DNA from 2 places in the Litorivicinus lipolyticus genome. Region 2 is predicted to be linked to the other one. Evidence: predicted binding sites of a transcription regulator. Region 2 holds the regulator's gene; the other holds the start of a gene.
The links. The regulator sigma-54, encoded in region 2, starts transcription at its own class of promoters, with help from an activator protein. The targets are predictions, from matches to a motif close to TGGCACNNNNNTTGCTNT.
Positions count from the first base shown of each region.

Region 1: a site for sigma-54 is predicted at 2,127-2,144, ahead of flgB (flagellar basal body rod protein FlgB). Genes of this name have one in related genera too.

Region 1 covers NZ_CP045871.1:1,246,155-1,255,316, reverse strand. Annotated here, with positions in the region: gene flgE (flagellar hook protein FlgE) at 1-564, opposite strand, end outside; gene GH975_RS06325 (flagellar hook assembly protein FlgD) at 554-1,237, opposite strand; gene flgC (flagellar basal body rod protein FlgC) at 1,237-1,674, opposite strand; gene flgB (flagellar basal body rod protein FlgB) at 1,674-2,090, opposite strand; gene GH975_RS06310 (chemotaxis protein CheV) at 2,236-3,162, opposite strand; gene flgA (flagellar basal body P-ring formation chaperone FlgA) at 3,251-3,907, shown strand; gene flgM (flagellar biosynthesis anti-sigma factor FlgM) at 3,972-4,283, shown strand; gene flgN (flagellar export chaperone FlgN) at 4,288-4,767, shown strand; gene GH975_RS06290 (hypothetical protein) at 4,778-5,161, opposite strand; gene GH975_RS06285 (rubrerythrin family protein) at 5,612-6,049, shown strand; gene GH975_RS06280 (heterodisulfide reductase-related iron-sulfur binding cluster) at 6,106-7,449, shown strand; gene GH975_RS06275 (DUF3501 family protein) at 7,458-8,042, shown strand; gene GH975_RS06270 (transglycosylase domain-containing protein) at 8,238-9,162, opposite strand, start outside.
Region 2 covers NZ_CP045871.1:2,064,948-2,074,109, reverse strand. Annotated here, with positions in the region: gene tldD (metalloprotease TldD) at 1-173, shown strand, start outside; gene yjgA (ribosome biogenesis factor YjgA) at 175-657, opposite strand; gene GH975_RS10575 (TldD/PmbA family protein) at 656-2,005, shown strand; gene mgtE (magnesium transporter) at 2,002-3,360, opposite strand; gene GH975_RS10565 (HPr family phosphocarrier protein) at 3,341-3,625, opposite strand; gene rapZ (RNase adapter RapZ) at 3,618-4,481, opposite strand; gene GH975_RS10555 (PTS sugar transporter subunit IIA) at 4,478-4,954, opposite strand; gene hpf (ribosome hibernation-promoting factor, HPF/YfiA family) at 5,009-5,311, opposite strand; gene GH975_RS10545 (RNA polymerase factor sigma-54) at 5,414-6,862, opposite strand; gene lptB (LPS export ABC transporter ATP-binding protein) at 6,906-7,637, opposite strand; gene lptA (lipopolysaccharide transport periplasmic protein LptA) at 7,634-8,116, opposite strand; gene lptC (LPS export ABC transporter periplasmic protein LptC) at 8,101-8,625, opposite strand; gene GH975_RS10525 (KdsC family phosphatase) at 8,622-9,134, opposite strand; gene GH975_RS10520 (KpsF/GutQ family sugar-phosphate isomerase) at 9,131-9,162, opposite strand, start outside.

The DNA.
Region 1 (9,162 bases), 820 kb from region 2:
GACCGCCACCGTGGTCAGGTAGTTAAAGGTCTGCTCGTTACTGGGGTCAAACGCCGAGGTGATCACGGCCGATTCCGAATCCAAGTTAAGTTGGGTTTGGACGTCGGTGGTCGCCTGCGGCGGCTGTTGGGCGCTGTCGATACGAATCGGGTTCAATTCGGCCTGGACGTTGCCTTGCGCATCCGCCAAGTAGCCCATCAGGCTGGCGCCCTGGTTGGAAATAATAAAGCCGTCGTCATCTAGCTGCATGGCACCGGAGCGGGTATAGGTGGTGACGTCGCCATCACGCTGGATGAACATGCCCTCGCCCGACATGGCCATATCCAAACTGTTGTTGGTGTAGTTCAGGTTGCCCTGGTCAAATTGTTGACTGATCGCCGCCAGGGTCACACCGTTACCGGCGCTGGTAGCGCCCGAGAAGCCGACGCCGCTGGCGTAAACGTCCGCGAATTCCGCACGCGACCGCTTAAAACCGGTGGTCGATGCGTTGGCGATGTTGTTGGAAATCACGTCCAACTGACTTTGTGCGGCGCGCAGGCCGGTAAGTGCCGTGTTAATTGACATCGTTGTTCTCCTGGGTGGATTCGGTAATGGCGCGGACGTCGGCTAAGGCCACGGGTCCTACGCTGTTTAAGTTCAAGGTGGTGGAATTGCCCGACAAGCTGACCGAGTTAACGTTCGCATTCAGGTACACCGGCACCGCGTAGGTGTCCCCGGTGGCTTCGGTCGCCAAGGCGACAAATCGGTGGGCGCCGCGGCTGTCACCGGACCAATTAAAGTTAATCGTGCCGGCGGACTCCTGGCCCAAACTGATGCGGTCGACTTCGCGCCCGATCTGGTCCAGGACCTGGATTTCCAAGTTGCCGGTCGAGCTGGGCAGGTCTACCTGGGCGTTCATCTGGCCGCCGCGGTAGTCAAAGGCACTGGTTTCAACGGTCACCGTTCGCCCAACTAGGCTCGATGCCTGCAGCGCTTGGGCCGACGATTGCGCCGATACCAGCTCTTCCATCTTGGCGTTGATTTTATCCAGCCCTTCGACCTGACTAAATTGGGCCAATTGCACCAGCTGCTCGTTGGCATCGATCGGCGCGGTCGGGTCCTGGTTCTTCATTTGCGCAATCAGCAGCTGCATAAAGGCGTCTTGATCCAACTGGTTCTGGGACGCTTCGGTGCGGGTACTGGTTAGCTGACTTTGCAGATAATTGATGTCATTGCTGCCGCCGATAGAATTGGTCATTAGTTTTGTCCCATGCGCAGCAGCTGCTGCGATAATTCACGTGCGTCTTTCATCACTTCGACGTTGGCTTGGTAGGCCCGCGATGCTGCAATCATGTCGGCCATTTCGGTCATCACGTTGACGTTCGGTGCAAACACATAACCGTCACCGTCAGCCAGCGGATGACCGGGGTCGAAGCGGCGGATGGCCGGTTCGTTACTTTCGACGATTGCTTTGAGTTGAACGCCGGCGGTGGCGCCGGTCGGCATCTGGCCCCCCATGATTGCCACTTGTTCGGCGCGCAGGGTTTCAAAGACCGGTTTCTTGGCCTTGTAAACGTCGTCCGGGTTACTTGCCAAAGTCTCGGCATTGGCCAGGTTGGACGCGGTCGTCGACATCCGGACCTTGTTGGCCTCCATGGCCGACGCCGCCGTCATCATCAAGCGTTCAATACTCATTAGCCGTTAACTCCCCGCAGCGCTTTTTGCAGGCTGCTGAATCGTTTACTTAAAAACATGTTGGTCGCGTTCATGCGGATCTGGTTTTCCATAAACCGTGCGCGCTCTTGCTCCATGCTGACTTTGTTGCCATCGAGAGAGCCAAATTTGCTGTCACGAAACTCAACGTCATCGGAGCGCACCAGCCCGTCCGCACCCAGCCCTAGGGACAGGTGGCGACCGTTACTGGCGCCTGTGACTGCCCCGCTGGGCGTGGCCCGGGTGCGGTCGTAAACCTTGGCGAAGTCGAAGTCGACCGCTCGGTAGCCCGGGGTCTCGGCGTTGGCGATGTTGTTAGACAGCAGCTCGCTGCGCTTGACTCGCAACTGCAAGCCGGCGACCTGATTTCCTAACGCACTGTCGAATGAAATTGCCATAAGCTCCTCGCGACGTTGATTTGTCACATGAAGTGAATAGCAAAGGCTGTGCCAAGTACGAAAAAGCCCGCGATTGCAGGCTTTGGGGTCCGTCAGAAACCTGACGGTGGCAACGCGTTGCCGGTGATGCCGGTTTTCCGGCGCGCTACGAGCGCAGTGCGATCTGGTCCATGACGGCTTCGGCCAGGCTGTCGGGCTTGAACTTGGCGACCAATTTGTCGGCGCCGACTTTGAGCGCCATGGCTTCGTTGAACGCGCCGGACAAGGACGAGTGCATTAATACATACAGATCCTGGATCATTGGATCGGATTTGATTTCGGCGGTCAGTGTATAGCCGTCTAGGATCGGCATTTCGATATCCGTCACGATCATCAGGTAGTGATCCGCCGGGCGTCGCCCCGCCGCGACCATCTTCTTTAATAGATCCAGCGCTTCCTGGCCGTTGGTCAGCATGGTCGTTTCGATGCCTAGGCTTTCCAGCGCTCGCTGTATTTGCTTACGTGCGACCAGTGAATCGTCGACGATCAACACGCGATTACCGCCGACATTGGCGCGCAACGCTTCCTGGACCAAGGTTTCGCTGACCTCAGCACCGCCGTAGTCCAACTCGCTTAGAATCCGTTCGACATCGATGATTTCGACCAACCGGCCGTTATCTTCGGTCATTGCCGTCAAATAACTGTCCTTGGCCAAAACGGCGTCCGGAGCTTTGATCTTGTCCCAGGTGGTGTTGATGATGCGCTCGACGCTATGGACCAGGAAACCCTGAACCTGCGAGTTGTACTCGGTGATAATGATGTAGCGCTCTTCGATGTCCTGAAGCTCGCCAAAGCCGGTCGCCGCAGCCATATCGATAACCGGAATAGCCTCCCCACGCAGGTGCGCAATGCCTTTCAGGCGTGGGCTGCCGTTGGGAATGGTCGCCAACTTGGGGCAACGCAAGACCTCTTTGACCTTAAACACGTTAATGCCATACACCTGCTCGTCCGCCAGCCGAAACAACAGCAGCTCCACTCGGTTTTGACCCACGTAATCGGTTTTAGCGTCAACTCGCTCAAACAACCCTGACATGTGTTTCCTCTCTGGCACAGGTTTTGCGTTGTCCATCAAAACGTCAATGGATCGGCACAGTATAGGTTCGGTCAGACAGGGGGACACCATGAAACGCATGTTGAGCGTTGTATTGCTAGTGCTTGCGCATCCCGCTCAAGCAGACTTGAACCAATGGTTACAACGGCAGGCCGAGGAATTTCTAAAGGTCGAGATCGGCGGTGATCGCTTAGAGGTCATGGTTCGACCGCTGGACAGTCGGGTCAAACTGCCCGACTGCAACGAGGCTTGGGACTTTTCGTTAAAGGCCAAAAGCCGTGGCAGCGCCATGGTCAAAGCCACCTGTGGGGTCACCCAAGTCCACCTATCGGCGACCTATTCCAAGTCAATTGATGTGGTGGTCGCGGCCCGTGGCCTGAATCGGGGTGACATCGTCGGCGCCCGCGACCTGCGCCTTGAAACGGTGCTGGAACGCGAGCTGCGGGGATCGTGGCACACCGATTTCGACGGCTTACTAGGCCAGCAGGTCAAGCGCAACATTCGTGAGGGTCAGCCCGTCATTGGCCGCATGGTCGAACTGCCCACCTTGGTTAACCGCGGGGACACGGTAAAGCTTCAGGCCGGTAGCCAAGGCATTCAGATCACGGTGATGGGAACCGCCCTCAGTGACGCCGTTCAAGGCGAGCAAGTCAGTGTTAAAAACTTGGCCAGCGGACGCACGGTGCGTGGTTTCGTGCTAGCCCAAGGCATCGTTCAGATGCCGTAAAATAAGGTTAAAGAAATGCGCTACACTGCCGAAACAGTGTGAGTACCATCACGGAATTCAAATTATGGCAGTCGATATTAATGGCATTGGGGGTCGCCCCCAGCAGACAAACACGCAGGCCGCTGACAAACAGCAGCCGGCTAGTGTTTCGGCGCAACCGGCACAGGTTGCTCCGCTGGCGGCACCGCAATCAAACGATTCAGTTACGCTGAGCAGCGAAGCCCAGAAAATGCAGGCAGTGCAGGAACGGGCCGCGGCGACCAGTGAGGTTGATCAGGCGCGTGTGGATGCGATTCGTGCATCCATCGCCAATGGCAGCTTCACCGTGGACGCCAATAAAGTTGCATCGGCCATGCTGGGCTTAAACGGCGGATAGCAAAATGAATGCAGCGGTACAGCGATACCTCGCCCTGTTGGGTGAAATGACCCGTAGCGCGCAATCGCTCGAAAAGATCCTGCTGATCGAGCGCGATGACATGGCGGCGCAAAGTGCCGCCTCAGTCAAGACCAACTTGACCGAAAAAGTCCAAGCACTGAAAACCCTTGAAACGAACATTGAACTGCGCCGTGAGTTATTGACGGATGCGGGTTTGACGCCCGACGCCGACGGACATCGTCAGTTGCTGGGCAGCCTAACGGCCGAGTTGGCCGAGCAACTAGAGCGCGGTGCCGCGGACGCTGAAGCGGCCATTGAGCGCTGTCAAAATCTAAACCAGGGCAACGCCCAAGTGCTGCAACGTCTGAAGCAAAAAGCCGATGCGATTAAAACGGTGATTTCCGGCGGCGAAGGCCAACGTTTGTATGGCGCCAAAGGCAAGACGTCCGCCAGTGGCGGTGGACGCGCACTGGGTGAAGCCTAACCCCGCAGCCCTATACCGACCTGCAGTCCGCAATCCAGGCGCTAATCACGCGTCGGTTATCTCGCGTCAAATAGTCAAGGTCGACATACGACAGCTCCCCGTCTGAATAACTCACGATCACCTGTGGATCCGACATTTGCGCGTGAAACCTAAGCCGCCCCGTCGGGTCAACTCGAGGCGTAATGGGTAGGCTCAGTGTTTGCATGATCACGGCACGCCCTTTCAGGATGACGCGACCTGCGTTGCTGTCCAAACGCATCTCAACGTCATACGAATTCACCCGGTTCGGCTTGACCTGGGCATGGGCGGTCTGGGTGCACTGGAAGTGAGCATCAGACGCATGAGCGCCAGCGATAAAGGTAGCTAAACATGTGTTTGCGATGGCTTTTAACATGAGGTGATCCACTATCTGAAGCTGGATCAATTGTGCATCATTTTAGCACTGTTAGCCGCACGTAGTTTAGGTGTTAAATTGATCGATACTCCAAAAGGTGGCGACTCAAGTGCCGCTGAGGCTTGAGTCAAACGCCACGTTCCAAATGGGGGTATTACAACGCCACCGGCACTAAACCCCTGATCGACAACCATGGACACCACTTCGCGTTTGAACTCTCGACTAGACGAACGCCGCTTTCTCACTCGAACACTCTTTGCTGGGTGGCAGGTTACCTCCCAATTTAGGATCCGAATTCAGCGAACAATTGCAAACTGACACATGGCGATAGCGTTGAGCTATTGACTTAATCGCCCGTTGCAGGCTTCCGTTTTTTTCTTACGTCCCTACTATCGAAGAGTGGGCAGTGCCCACAGAAATCCAAAACACCCACTAGGTTGGAGAAAAATAATGGATCTGAAAGGAACAAAAACGGAAGAAAGCTTGAAGGCCGCGTTCGCCGGCGAATCCAAGGCAAACCGCCGGTATCTGTATTTCGCAAACATGGCAGACATCGAAGGTGCACCTGAGGTAGCCAATGTGTTTCGTAACACGGCCGAAGGTGAAACCGGTCATGCCCATGGACACATGGAGTACCTAATCAACGGGGGTTCGGGCGACCCGGAAACCGGCCTGGCGGCAGGTAACGTTGCAGAAGCGCTGGAGTCTGCCATCGCCGGTGAGACTCATGAGTACACGGACATGTACCCAGGCATGGCAAAAGCCGCACGCGATGAAGGGTTCGACGAAATCGCGGATTGGTTTGAAACCTTGGCAAAGGCCGAGCGCAGCCACGCGAACAAATTCCAGAAAACTCTGGACGCTTACAAAGAAGAAGCAGAAGCCTAAGTCGATCAGCGCGCGCCTGCGTTGGGCGCGCGTCTGTTTAAACCGGAGTCCAGACCATGCCCACGCCCCCAAAAGAAGGCAACTTAGAGGCACCCACTCGTTACCCGCTTAAGTGGCGAGAAGAGTCCTACTACGACAAAGCAGCATTGAACCAAGAATTAGAGCGCGTGTTTGATGTCTGTCACGGTTGTCGCCGATGCGTCAGCCTATGCGACAGCTTCCCCACGCTGTTCGACCTCATTGACGAGAGTGAGACTCTCGAGGTTGATGGCGTCGACAAAGCCGACTACAAGAAAGTGGTCGACCAATGTTACCTGTGCGACATGTGCTACGTCGCTAAATGCCCATACGTTCCACCCCACCCCTTTAATGTCGACTTTCCTCACTTGATGCTTCAGTACAAAGCCATCGAATTTAAGGAATCCGGCGGAAGCGTGCGGGATAAAGTTCTGTCGAGCACTGACGGGCTGGGTCATATGGCCGGTATTCCACTGGTGACCGAGACTATTAATGCGGTCAACAAATGGTCCCCTGCTCGTGCGGTCGCAGAAAAGGCGTTGGGCATTCATAAAGATGCCTGGCTGCCCGAGTTTGCCAGCAAAAAATTCCGCAGCGCGGCCAACCCCAACCTGTCCTTCGACGTAAAAGACGGCAAACGGACACCCGGTAAAGTTGCCTTGTTCGCAACCTGTTATGTCAATTACAACGAACCTGGCATCGGCCATGATTTTGTCGCCGTTTTAGAACACAACGAAGTGCCGTGGACTGTTGCCGAAAAAGAAGTCTGCTGCGGCATGCCGAAGCTCGAACAAGGCGACCTTGACGGGGTGGACCGGTTAAAACGCATTAACATCCCTCACCTGGCTAAACTGGCCCGCGAAGGGTACGCGCTAACCAGCTTAGTCCCCAGCTGCACCTTGATGTTCAAACAGGAATTACCGCTGATGTATCCCGAGGATGCGGATGTGCAAGCGGTCAAAGACGCCTTTTGGGACCCTTTTGATTACCTGGTGCAGCGAACAAAGGATGGTCTGTTGAAAAACGACTTTAACGTCGAGCTCGGCACCATTGCCTACCATGCACCCTGTCACGGCCGGGTCCAGAACATTGGCAAAAAGACCGAGGCGTTCTTGAAGACGCTGCCCGGCGTAACGGTCAAAACCACCGAGCGCTGCAGTGGGCACGCGGGCACTTACGGCATTAAGAAAGAGTTCCATGAAAAGTCGATGAAGATCGGCCGTCCGGTATTTCGTCAGATGAATCAGGCAGAGCCCGACTACATCAGCTCGGACTGTCCCTTGGGAGGGCAGCACATCGCCCAGGGAATTGAGCAAAACCATCAAAACAACCCAGACCTTGCGCACCCCATTTCATTGGTTCGTAAGGCATACGGAATTTAGGAGGCAACATGCCACATATCAGCCGTGACTCTCTGCTGTCGCTTGAGCAGTATCACCGCCAGCGCGACACCCTTCGCACCGAAGCGATTGAGTGCAAAAATCAGCGCCGTATCTACCTTGGAGATCATGTCACCTTGGCATTTGAGAACGAGGTTACCCTGCGTTATCAAATTCAAGAGATGCTACGGATTGAAAAAACCTTCGACGATGAGGGCATTGAGGATGAACTGGAAGCCTACAATCCGCTGATCCCAGATGGCACCAACTGGAAAGCGACGATGATGATTGAGTATGTCGATGCCGATGAGCGAGCCCAACGCTTGATGGAACTTAAGGGCGTCGAGAATCACCTATACGTTCAAATCGCCGGCTGTGATCGAATTTACGCCATCGCCGATGAGGACCTTGAACGCGCTAATGAGACCAAAACCTCCGCCGTGCACTTTGTCCGATTTGAGCTGGACCCGGGCAGCATTAATGCGGTCAAGGCCGGTCAAAGCATCGCAATGGGTATTGATCATGCGGCCTATAACGTCCGGGTCGACGAAATCTCACCCGAAGCACAGGGATCGCTGACACAAGATCTGGCGTAGCGTGTCGCTGGGTGCCTGCGCAAAGCAGGCACTTAGCCCAGTATGGCGCCCCGATGTGGATTCGAACCACAGGCAGTCCGATTGGCCGCAGCGGTACCTATATCACTTCATGTCTTGGCATGGATAACCGGCGCCGTGTGCGTAATTTGTGCAGTTGGCTTCGCCGTAAGGCTTTGTTACGTCAAACCGATCGACTCAATCGTGGGTCGACCACACCCTAACTTTCCCGGCCAACTGACTTGACTCAGCATCCGTATACGCCAGCGCCCAGAACCCAGCACTTGGAAACTCAACCGCATCACCGGGTTTGTCCAATGTCTGCACATATCGATCATTCAGCACCACCGTGACCGGATACGTCGCCCCGACAATCACAGGCGTAATGCGCCGTTCACCGGGTGGAAACGCCAACTCGGTTCCGTCCGCTGGGAAGGCCAGGTGTATTGATGGGCGACCCGAGTCGTGTCGCGGGATCGGTGGCCCCGTCGCCACCGAATAGGGGGCGGCCGACTCGGGCAAAAGCCCAAGCACCTCAAGCGCCAAGGGGGCGGCCGATGCCAGCCCTGTGCTGTGCGGGCGTGGGTCGTTGTCTGGGCTGCCCACCCACACCGCCACCACGAAATGATCGGTGTAGGCGATCGCTAAGGTGTCGCTGCCACGCGGACCTGTTCCGGTTTTTAATCCGAAATTATTTAGGACGCCTCGACGTGGGACATTCGCCGGCAACGCGGCCTGGCGCAAATGGAAGTTAGTTCGGGCGGCGGATGGTTCATCGATGATGGATTGACCCGGCGCAGCCTGGTCGCGTGCGACCCAAGTAACGCGCCTGGCCTCGCCCCCATTTAAAAACGCGATATACAGGCCCGCCACGGATTGCAATGACACCCCGATGCCACCAACCGCCGCCGACAAGTTGGTTTCACCCTCGACATCAATGCCCGCCTGGCGCACCCGCGCCATGAAGGCGGCTGGCGATAACCGGTCCAAGGCCTCGACCGCCGCCCGGTTGTGCGATTGCGCCAATGCCTTGCCAAAGGTTTGTGCGCCTTTGTTGGAGCGATCAAAGTTCACCGGGCTGTAGCCGCCAAAATCATGCGGCGCATCCACGTAGACTTCCTCA
Region 2 (9,162 bases):
CCTTGATCGGCGACGGCCCGGAAGTGATGGGCCGAATCAGCATGATTGGCAATGATTTGGCGCTGGATGACGGTGTCGGCACCTGTGGCAAGGAAGGCCAAAGCGTGCCGGTGGGTGTCGGTCAGCCGACCTTGAAAATTGATCAGCTGGTGGTGGGTGGCGGTGACGCCTGAACTATTGGATCTGGTCGCGGATAAATCGATACAGCGCGCGCGCGGCACCGGACTTATTGGCGCGTGCATTGCGCACCAGCTGGCGCAGCGGCTGTGCATCAACGTGCGGGTAGCGGTCCAAAAACTCGGTCAACACACGGTCTTCTGCGATCAAGCGTTCACGCCATTGTTCCAGTCCGCGCATGCGGTTAATGCTTTCAGCGCTGGCGGCGTCAAATTCGGCCAGCGCCGCTTTGATCGGTTCCGGATCAAGCCTTCGCATGACTTTACCCAGGTACTGCATTTGCCGGCGTTTGGCTTCTTTTTTAAAGCGTTGGGCGTCTTTGACGCCCACCAGCAGCACCTCGGGCATGGGAACCTTGGCCATCTGTGTCGGGGTCAAGTCGACCAGCTGATGCGCAATAGCCTGCAGGTCGTGCATTTCCCTTTTCAGTTCGCTTTTACTGGGGCGATCGTCAAAGTCTTCCAAGGAGTCGTCCGTCATGACTGAATCTGTGTCCTTTGTATGGGATCCGAAAAGAGAGGGCGCGCAACTGTCCGACGCCGCCGAGTTAATGCTTAGTTTAGCGGTCAAGCACGGCGCGCACCATGCGCAGATGGGGGCGAATGCGTCAAAAGGTTTAAGCGTCACGGTTCGTAACCGTGCACCGGAGACTTTGGAGTTCGAAAACGACCGCTCGATCGGCCTCAGTGTTTGGATCGATGGCCGTAAGGGCAGTGCGTCGACCAGCGACCTCAGTGCGGCCGCCTTGGAGGCCTGTGTCAAAGCCGCGTGTTCGATTGCTCAGTATACCGAGGCGGATCCCTACGGCGGGTTGCCGGAGCCGGAGCAGCTGGCCCAACAGGCCGATGACTTGGGCCAGGACTTCACCTTGGACATCAGCCCCGAGCAAGCCTTTGATATCGCCCGCACCTGCGAGGCCCGAGCGCTGGACCACGCTGATATTGTGAACTCCGAAGGATCCGACTACAGCGCCCGTCGCGGCGTTCGTGTCAGTGCCAACTCCCACGGCCAACGCTTGATTCAAATGTCCAGCCAGTATTCGTTGTCGGCGGTGGTGTTGGCGCGCGATGGCGACGGCCTGCAGCGTGACTATGCCTATGATTACCGGCGCAATGCGGACGATTTGGACAGCCCCGAGTCGATTGGGGCGATGGCTCAGGCTCGCACCCTGGCGCGCTGCGCTGCCCGGCCGATTAAAACCGGATCGGTGGCGGTGGTGTTTGACCCCCGTGTCAGCGGCTCGCTGATCGGTGCGTTATCCAGTGCATTGAATGGCAACGCCCAATGGCGCCAAAGCTCGTGGTTACTGGGCGCCCTGGGCCAGTCGATATTGCCGGCCGGGTTTGATCTGTTTGAACGCCCGCACCTGCGTGGCGCCATGGCCAGCTCCAGCGTCGACGGCGACGGGCTGGTGACACGTGATCAGACCTTTATTGAGGACGGCCAAGTCGCGTCGTATGTGCTGGACGTGTATGCCGGGCGTCGCCTTGACTTACCCTCAACGGGCAACGCCGGTGGCACTCGTAACCTCCAACTCAGCGGCGGCCAGGGCAGTCAGGCCGATTTGCTCAAACAGATGGGCACCGGGTTGTTAATTACCGAAATGATGGGGCATGGGTTGAATGCGGTGACCGGTGATTACTCCCGCGGCGCCAGTGGATTTTGGGTCGACAATGGCGTGATCCAGCACGCGGTCGAGGGCATCACGGTGGCCTGCAACCTTAAAACGTTGTGGCCAACGCTGGCAGCGGTCGCCGCCGATGCCGATTGCCGCGGCAGCACGCATGCACCCTCGTTACTGTTCCCAGCGGTGACGGTAGCGAGTTAAAACGCCAGCGCGGCCAAGCCCAAAAAGGTAAAAAATCCGACCACGTCGGTAATGGTCGTCAGCAGCACGCCGCCGGCCAGGGCCGGGTCAACACCGATGCGTTTGAGCAATCCGGGCAGGGTTGTCCCTGCCAACGCTGCGGTCGCCAAGTTGACCACGATCGATATGCCAATGATGGCGCCCAAGGTGGCATCGCCAAACCACAGGTAGGCCACCAGCGCGACCGCGCAGGACCAAAATATGCCGTTTAACAGGCCGACGCTGATTTCCTTGATGACCAAGGATCGACCGCGTGCCGGGGTGATCTGGCCCAGTGCCATAGCGCGAATCACGATAGTCAGGGACTGTGTTCCGGCAATGCCACCCATGCTGGCGACAATCGGCATCAACACCGCCAGCGCGACGACCTGCTGCAGGGTCGCCTCGAACAACCCAATCACGGCACTGGCAATGAACGCGGTCAGCAAGTTGATGCCCAGCCACACGCCGCGTCGCCGCGCGGTTCGCAAGACCGGTGCGAACAAATCTACGTCTTCGTCCAGTCCCTGCAGTTGCAGCAAGGCGTGCTCGGCTTGTTCTTTGATGACGTCGACCACGTCATCGATCGTGATGCGCCCCAACAATTTGTTGTTGTCACTCACCACGGGTGCGCTGACCAAGTCCATGCGCTGAAAACGCCGGGCGACTTCATCGCTGCTGACGTCTGGGCGTAGCACCTCGGTTTCGGTGCGCATGACGTCGCGCACCAACAGCCCCGAGTCGGAGGTCAGTAATATGTTGAGGGGCAAAATGCCGATGAATTCATCACGCCGGTTGACCACCAACAGATTGTCCAGGATGTCCGGCAGGGTTGGGTGACGACGCAGAAAGCGAAATGCTACGTCCAAGGTCACGTCCGGACGCACGGTGATGGTGTCGGTGTTCATTAAACCGCCGGCGGTGTCCTCGGAATACGACAGTACCGCTTCGATACGTTCGCGGTCCTGAAAATCCATAGCCTGCAGGACCTGCTCGGACACACGTTCCGGCAATTCCTGGAGCAAATCCACTAAGTCATCGGTTTCGAAGGCCGCAACCGCGTTAAGCAGTTCGCCCTGGGTCATGCGTCCAACGATTTCGGCTCGCACTTCCTCGCCAAGGTACTGCAGCACCTCGCCGTCCAGTTCGGACTCGATCAGGTTCCACAGCACCACGCGGTCTTTTTGCGGCGACGATTCCAGCAGGTGGGCCACGTCCGCCGGCGCCATGCCGCCGTTGAGCATGCGGCGAATTTTCGCCAGCGCACCATTGGATAGCGCCTGTTCGACGACCTGGAGGCGTTCTTCGGCCAGTAATTCAGTGTTCGGCGCGTTCACCTAGCTCTCCTAAGCCATTCGCAATGAGTGCACACAGGGCATCTAAGCAGGCGGTTGCGTCGGTTCCATGACAGCGCAGGGTCAGAGCGCTGCCAACCGGCGCCGCTAACAGCATCACCGACATGATCTGTTTGGCATTGGCCTGGTGCCCCTCGAAAAACAGCTGGGTGTCGCAGGTAAAGCCCTGGGCGCATTCGGCCAGTTTGTGCGAGGCGCGCGCATGCAACCCTTTCGGGTTAACCAAGCGCACGGTCCGCTCAATCACGGCTGAGTTCTCGGTGGCGAACGCTGACGTCGAAGCTGTCTGCCAAGCGGGTTTTTAATTGTTCGGCCAAAAACACCGAGCGGTGCTGGCCGCCGGTGCAGCCGATCGCGACGGTCACATTCGGGCGCCCGGTGGCGATGATATTTGGCACCCAACGCAGCAGCAGCGCTCCGAGGTCGGACAGGTACTCGAGCGACTCTGGGCGCGCGCTCAGAAACTCGATGACCGCGGGGTCGGTGCCGTTGAACGGACGCAGCACCGGCTCCCAAAAGGGGTTGGGCAGGAAGCGTGCATCAAACACAAAGTCGATGGTGTCGGGTACGCCATGCTTGAAGCCAAACGACAGCACATGGACCTCGGGCCGCCCCGGCTGATGATCCGGATCGGCCACCTGTAGGATGCCGGCGCGCAGGTCATGCAGGCTCAGACGGGTTGTGTCCATGTGCCGGTCCGCGTGCTGAACAATGGGGTCCAACAGGCGCAGTTCGGCCTCTAAGGCTTTCTCGAGCGAACCTGAGGCGGTCAGCAGTGGGTGGCGTCGACGGGTGGCATGAAATCGGTTGATCAGCGTCGAGGTGTTGGCATCCAGCCAGACAATGCTGCTTTCAATACCCAATTCGGCCATGCCTGACAGCACGTTGGGCAGCGCCGCTAGGTCCTCGGCACGACCACGGGCATCAATGCCGACGGCAACGGGTTGGGCCTGGTCGCGCTGTTCCAACAACCGCAGCGTGGGTAACAAGACCCCCACCGGTAAGTTGTCGATACAGGTGTAGCCGGCGTCTTCGAGTGCGCCCAGTGCGGCGCTTTTGCCGGACCCGGAACGACCACTGACGACGACCAGGCGCAAACTCATGCCAGCCGCTCGAACAGGTCAATAGCGGTTTGATGCAGCACCGCTGGGGTTTTCGCAGCCAACAACGGCGCTCGGCATTCGGGGTTGCCAAAGGTGCGAATGACATCACGTAATAGCTGCAAGTGGACTTCGTTAGCGTCTTCTGGAACCAGCAGCACACACAAGAAGTCGACCGGTGCTCCGTCTAGGGCGTCAAAGTCGATCGGGTTTTCCAGCGCAAACAGGTGCACGCTGGGTTCGTTGACGACGCTGCTGCGGCAGTGCGGTACGGCAATGCCCTGGCCAATGCCGGTGCTGCCCAAGCGCTCGCGCGCCTGCAGGCCGTCCATCAGTAACTCGGCTTGGTGGTCATCACAATTTAGGGTTTCGGAAATTTGAACGGCAGCCAGTTCCAGTGAGCGCTTTTTACTTTTGACGGCAAATTGCGGATGGACCTGTGTAGGTAGCAAATAGTCAGAGAGAGATTGGTTCAAAAAAGAACTCCGGTGGGGCATTCATTGACCCACCGGATTGTAGCCGTGTTCGGGCTATGCCGCACCTTGCTTTCGTGCGACGTTCTTCTCTTTATGTTTAAGGACTTGTCGGTCGAGCTTGTCGGTCATCAGGTCGATCGACGCATACATGTCGTCGTTTTCCGACAGCGCATGTAAATCGGCCCCGGCAACATGGATCGACCCCTCGGCAATTTGGCGTGTTTTCTCGACCCGCAGCACCACTTCGATTCGGGTGATGGTGTCAGAGTGTCGGGTCAGTCGATCGAATTTGGATTGGACGTAGTCGCGAATGGCGTCGGTGATTTCGAGATGTTGCCCGCTGATACTGATGTGCATGTGCAGCTCCTTAACATTCTTATCGTGGTCGATGAATATCGACTAATTTACCCTACTCCGGTTGAACCGAGCTGACCAGTCCCTGGGGTCCGATGTGTTCCGTTACGCGAACTGCTTGCGCTCGCTGGAACCTGCAATGCCCATGCCTTCACGGTATTTGGCAACTGTGCGCCGGGCGACTGTGTAGCCTTCCTCGCCCAGCAACGCCGTCAGTTTTGAATCCGACAGCGGTTTGGTCCGAGGTTCGGCCGCGACCAGGCGTTTGATGACCGCGCGAATGGCGGTTGAGCTGGCCGCTTCGGAGCCGTCGGCGGAGGCCAGCTGCGACGAGAAAAAGAACTTCAGCTCGAACAGACCCTTGGGAGTCAGCACAAACTTTTGCGTGGTTGCGCGCGACACCGTGCTTTCGTGCATGTCGATTTGACGGGCGATGTCGGCCAGGATTAGCGGGCGCATGGACTCTTCGCCGTGCTCCAAAAACTCCAGTTGCTCGGCCATAATTGTGCGACCGACTTTAAGCAGCGTGTCATAGCGGCTTTCGACCGATTTGATTAGCCACTTGGCCTCGCGGGTTTGCGCTTTGATGTAGTTTTTGGAGTCGTCGTCCAGGTGCTCGACCAAGTCGCTGTAGGTGCGGTTGAGGTACAACCGCGGCACGGCCTCGGCATTCAGCTCGACGCGCCACAGGGTGTTGACCTTGCGCACCACCAAATCTGGAATGACATAGTCGGTATCACTTGAGCCAATCGCGCTGCCGGGGCGCGGCGACAGGGTTTTGATCAGGCTGAGGGCTTCGTGGACTTCGGACTTGTCGACGCCCAAGCCGCGGCTGATGCTGGTCAAATCGCGCTTGGCCAGAGCCTCAAAACGTTCGTCGATGATGCGGATCGCGGTCTCGCGGGCATCAACGGAGTCGCCCAGTTGGCGCAGTTGAATGCGCAGGCATTCTTGGACGTCGCGGGCGCCAATGCCGGGCGGGTCAAGGTGGTGGATTTGCTTCAATACGACCGCCACTTCATCGACTTCGGCGATATCGTCTAGTTCATCCGCCGTCGCTTCGCAGATGGTCTCTAGGCTTTCGCGCAGGTAACCGGCGTCGTCGATGCCGTCAACCAGGGCAATAAACAGCACCTGGTCACGCGGTGTCAGGTGCAGCTGCCACATTTGGTCCAGGAGGTGTTGGTGCAAGGTGACGGGCGCGCTGGAGCGGGCTTCAAATTCGGGCAGCCCTTCGATCGAGCTGGAGTTGTTAACGAAGGTGTCTTCCCAGCGCGAGTCCATGGCGTCGTTGTCGCCAAGGTTATCGGTTTGGCTGACCAGTTCGTCGACACTTTTTTCGCTGGCATCGGGCTGTTCGGTGATGCTGTCGCTATCCGGCGCGGCGGCTAAGCCTTCGTCGTCTTCGCGTTCCAGCAACGGGTTTTCGTCCAACGCTTGTTGAATTTCTTGCTGCAGTTCCAGCGTCGACAGCTGCAGCATGCGGATGGCTTGCTGCAGTTGTGGCGTCATCGCCAACTGTTGGCCCATCTTTAGCTGTAGAGATTGCTTCATGCGTTACCCCGTATCCGGTACCGACTATAGCCCAGATTTTGGCCTACATGCGAAATTCGTGCCCTAAATAGACCTGTCGTACGGTCTCGTTGGCCAGTAAGTCTTGGGGGCTGCCTTGGGCGAGCAAGGATCCGTCGCTGACGATGTAACCGCGATCGCACAGGTCGAGCGTTTCGCGCACGTTGTGATCGGTGATCAGGACGCCGATATCGCGTGCCGCCAACCCTCGGACCAGGCGTTTGATGTCGCTCACCGAGATCGGGTCGACCCCAGCAAAGGGTTCGTCCAGCAACACGTAGGCGGGGTCCATGGCCAGCGCACGGGCGATTTCGACGCGCCGCCGCTCGCCGCCGGATAGGGCCTGGCCGAGGCTGTCGGCGACGTGTTCGAGGTGGAACTCGGCCAGCAAGGCGTCGGCTTTTTGCTGGCGCTGGCGCTTATCCAAGTCGCGGCGTAATTCCAGTACCGCCAACAAGTTGTCGCGACTGGACAGTCGTCGAAAAATGCTGGCTTCCTGCGCCAGATAACCCAGCCCGCGCTGGGAGCGTCGGTGCATGGGTTGGCGGCTGACGTCTTGGCCGTCGATAGTGACCGCACCGCTGTCGGCTTTAACCAAGCCGACAATCATGTAAAACGAGGTCGTTTTGCCGGCGCCATTGGGACCCAGCAAGCCGACAATCTCGCCCGGTTCGACGCGCACCGACATGTCTTTGACGACTTGACGTTTGCCGTAGCGCTTAGCCAGACCGCTGGCTGTCAGTGCACGCTCAGTCACGAATTGTTGGGTGTCAGGGTCATTTGCACGCGCTCGCCGCTGCCCTGGCTGCTGGCTTCAAGGGTGCCCTTGGCTTGGCGGTAGATGACCGACTCGCCAATTACGGTGTTGGTTGACTGGGTCAACTCCGCGTCGCCGGTCAGGACCATAATCTGGTCGGTCAGGGTCCAGTCGATGGTGCTGGCAATGCCTTTGACTGGACCTTGTTCGACGTTTGGGGTGTCAGCAAAAATTGCTGGGCTGCCAGTGGCGGTCATGCTGTCGACCTGACCATTGATCAGCTTCGCGGTCAGTCGCGCCGCTTCAATGCGCAGTGCGCCCTGAGTCAGAATTACATTGCCGGTGTACACGGCGCGGCCAGCACGCTCATCAAAGCTGGCGTTGTCGGCGTTGACCGTGATCGGCAGGTCGCGATCTTCGGGCAGCGCAGCGGCGGCGGTGCTGAGGGTCAGCAACAGAGCAATTAGCGAGCGGGCCATAAGGTTGTGGTTACCTGTTGTGTCAGTTCGATGGTATCGGTTGTGGTTTCGATCCTGACCTGTCCGGCGCCTGCGGTAAAGTCGGGGGCGTGTATTTTCGCGTTGCCGGTGGCGGTCATAACGTCGCCTTGGTATTCAATTTGGTCGGCGTTCAAGGTTCGCCGCTCGGCGGCATGGGTAGCCGTTGCGTCGCCCTTGAGTAGCGTTCGATCCGGGTAGGTCTCGCCAATCGTCGACTCGGCTTGCCAGCCAGACAGTGGCCAGGTCAGCGCCGGCTGGGTGATCTGGCCGGGTCGGGAACCGTCAAAGTCGAGGGCTTCGGGGGCGGTCATGGTGCTTTTTAGCGCGCCGTCCGCATCGAACTGACGAAGGCGCGGGTTGACCACGCGCAGCGCCACGTCTTGTTCGGCGGCGGCCAAGTCAACCACCACGGGGCGCGCCCGAGTGTCATCCCAGCTGACCCAAATCAGTGCCGCTAGGATCAGGCCTGCGACCCAAACCGGGTTCATTCACCGACTCCGAATTCGGCCAATACGCTGGCCTGATGGCCCTGGGCCGCCAGCAGCGCATTGCACAGTTCGCGCACGGCACCCATGCCGCCGGCGGCGCGCGTCGCCTCAACACGTTCGCGCACCCAAGGGTCAGCACCCGGCACGGTACGCCCGACGCCAACCGCTAACAGTGCCGACAGATCGGGCAGGTCATCGCCCATGTAGGCAACCTGGTCCAGGGTCAGCTGTAACGTGCCGGTCAGTTCAGTAATCGCCGCCAGCTTGTCATCGCGGCCCTGGATGACGTGTGCGATGCCTAATTGGCGCGCCCGGTAGTCGACCATCGGCGATACTCGCCCTGTCACCAGCGCGACGGCGATGCCGTGGCTTTGGACCAATTTGATACCGAGGCCGTCTTGGGTGTGAAAGGGCTTGAGTTGCTCGCCGTCGCCGTCAAACCAGACCCGACCGTCGGTCAAAATGCCATCGACATCCAGCGCCAAAAGGCGAATTTTAGCGAGACTCATACGACACCTGCGCGCATCAGATCGTGCA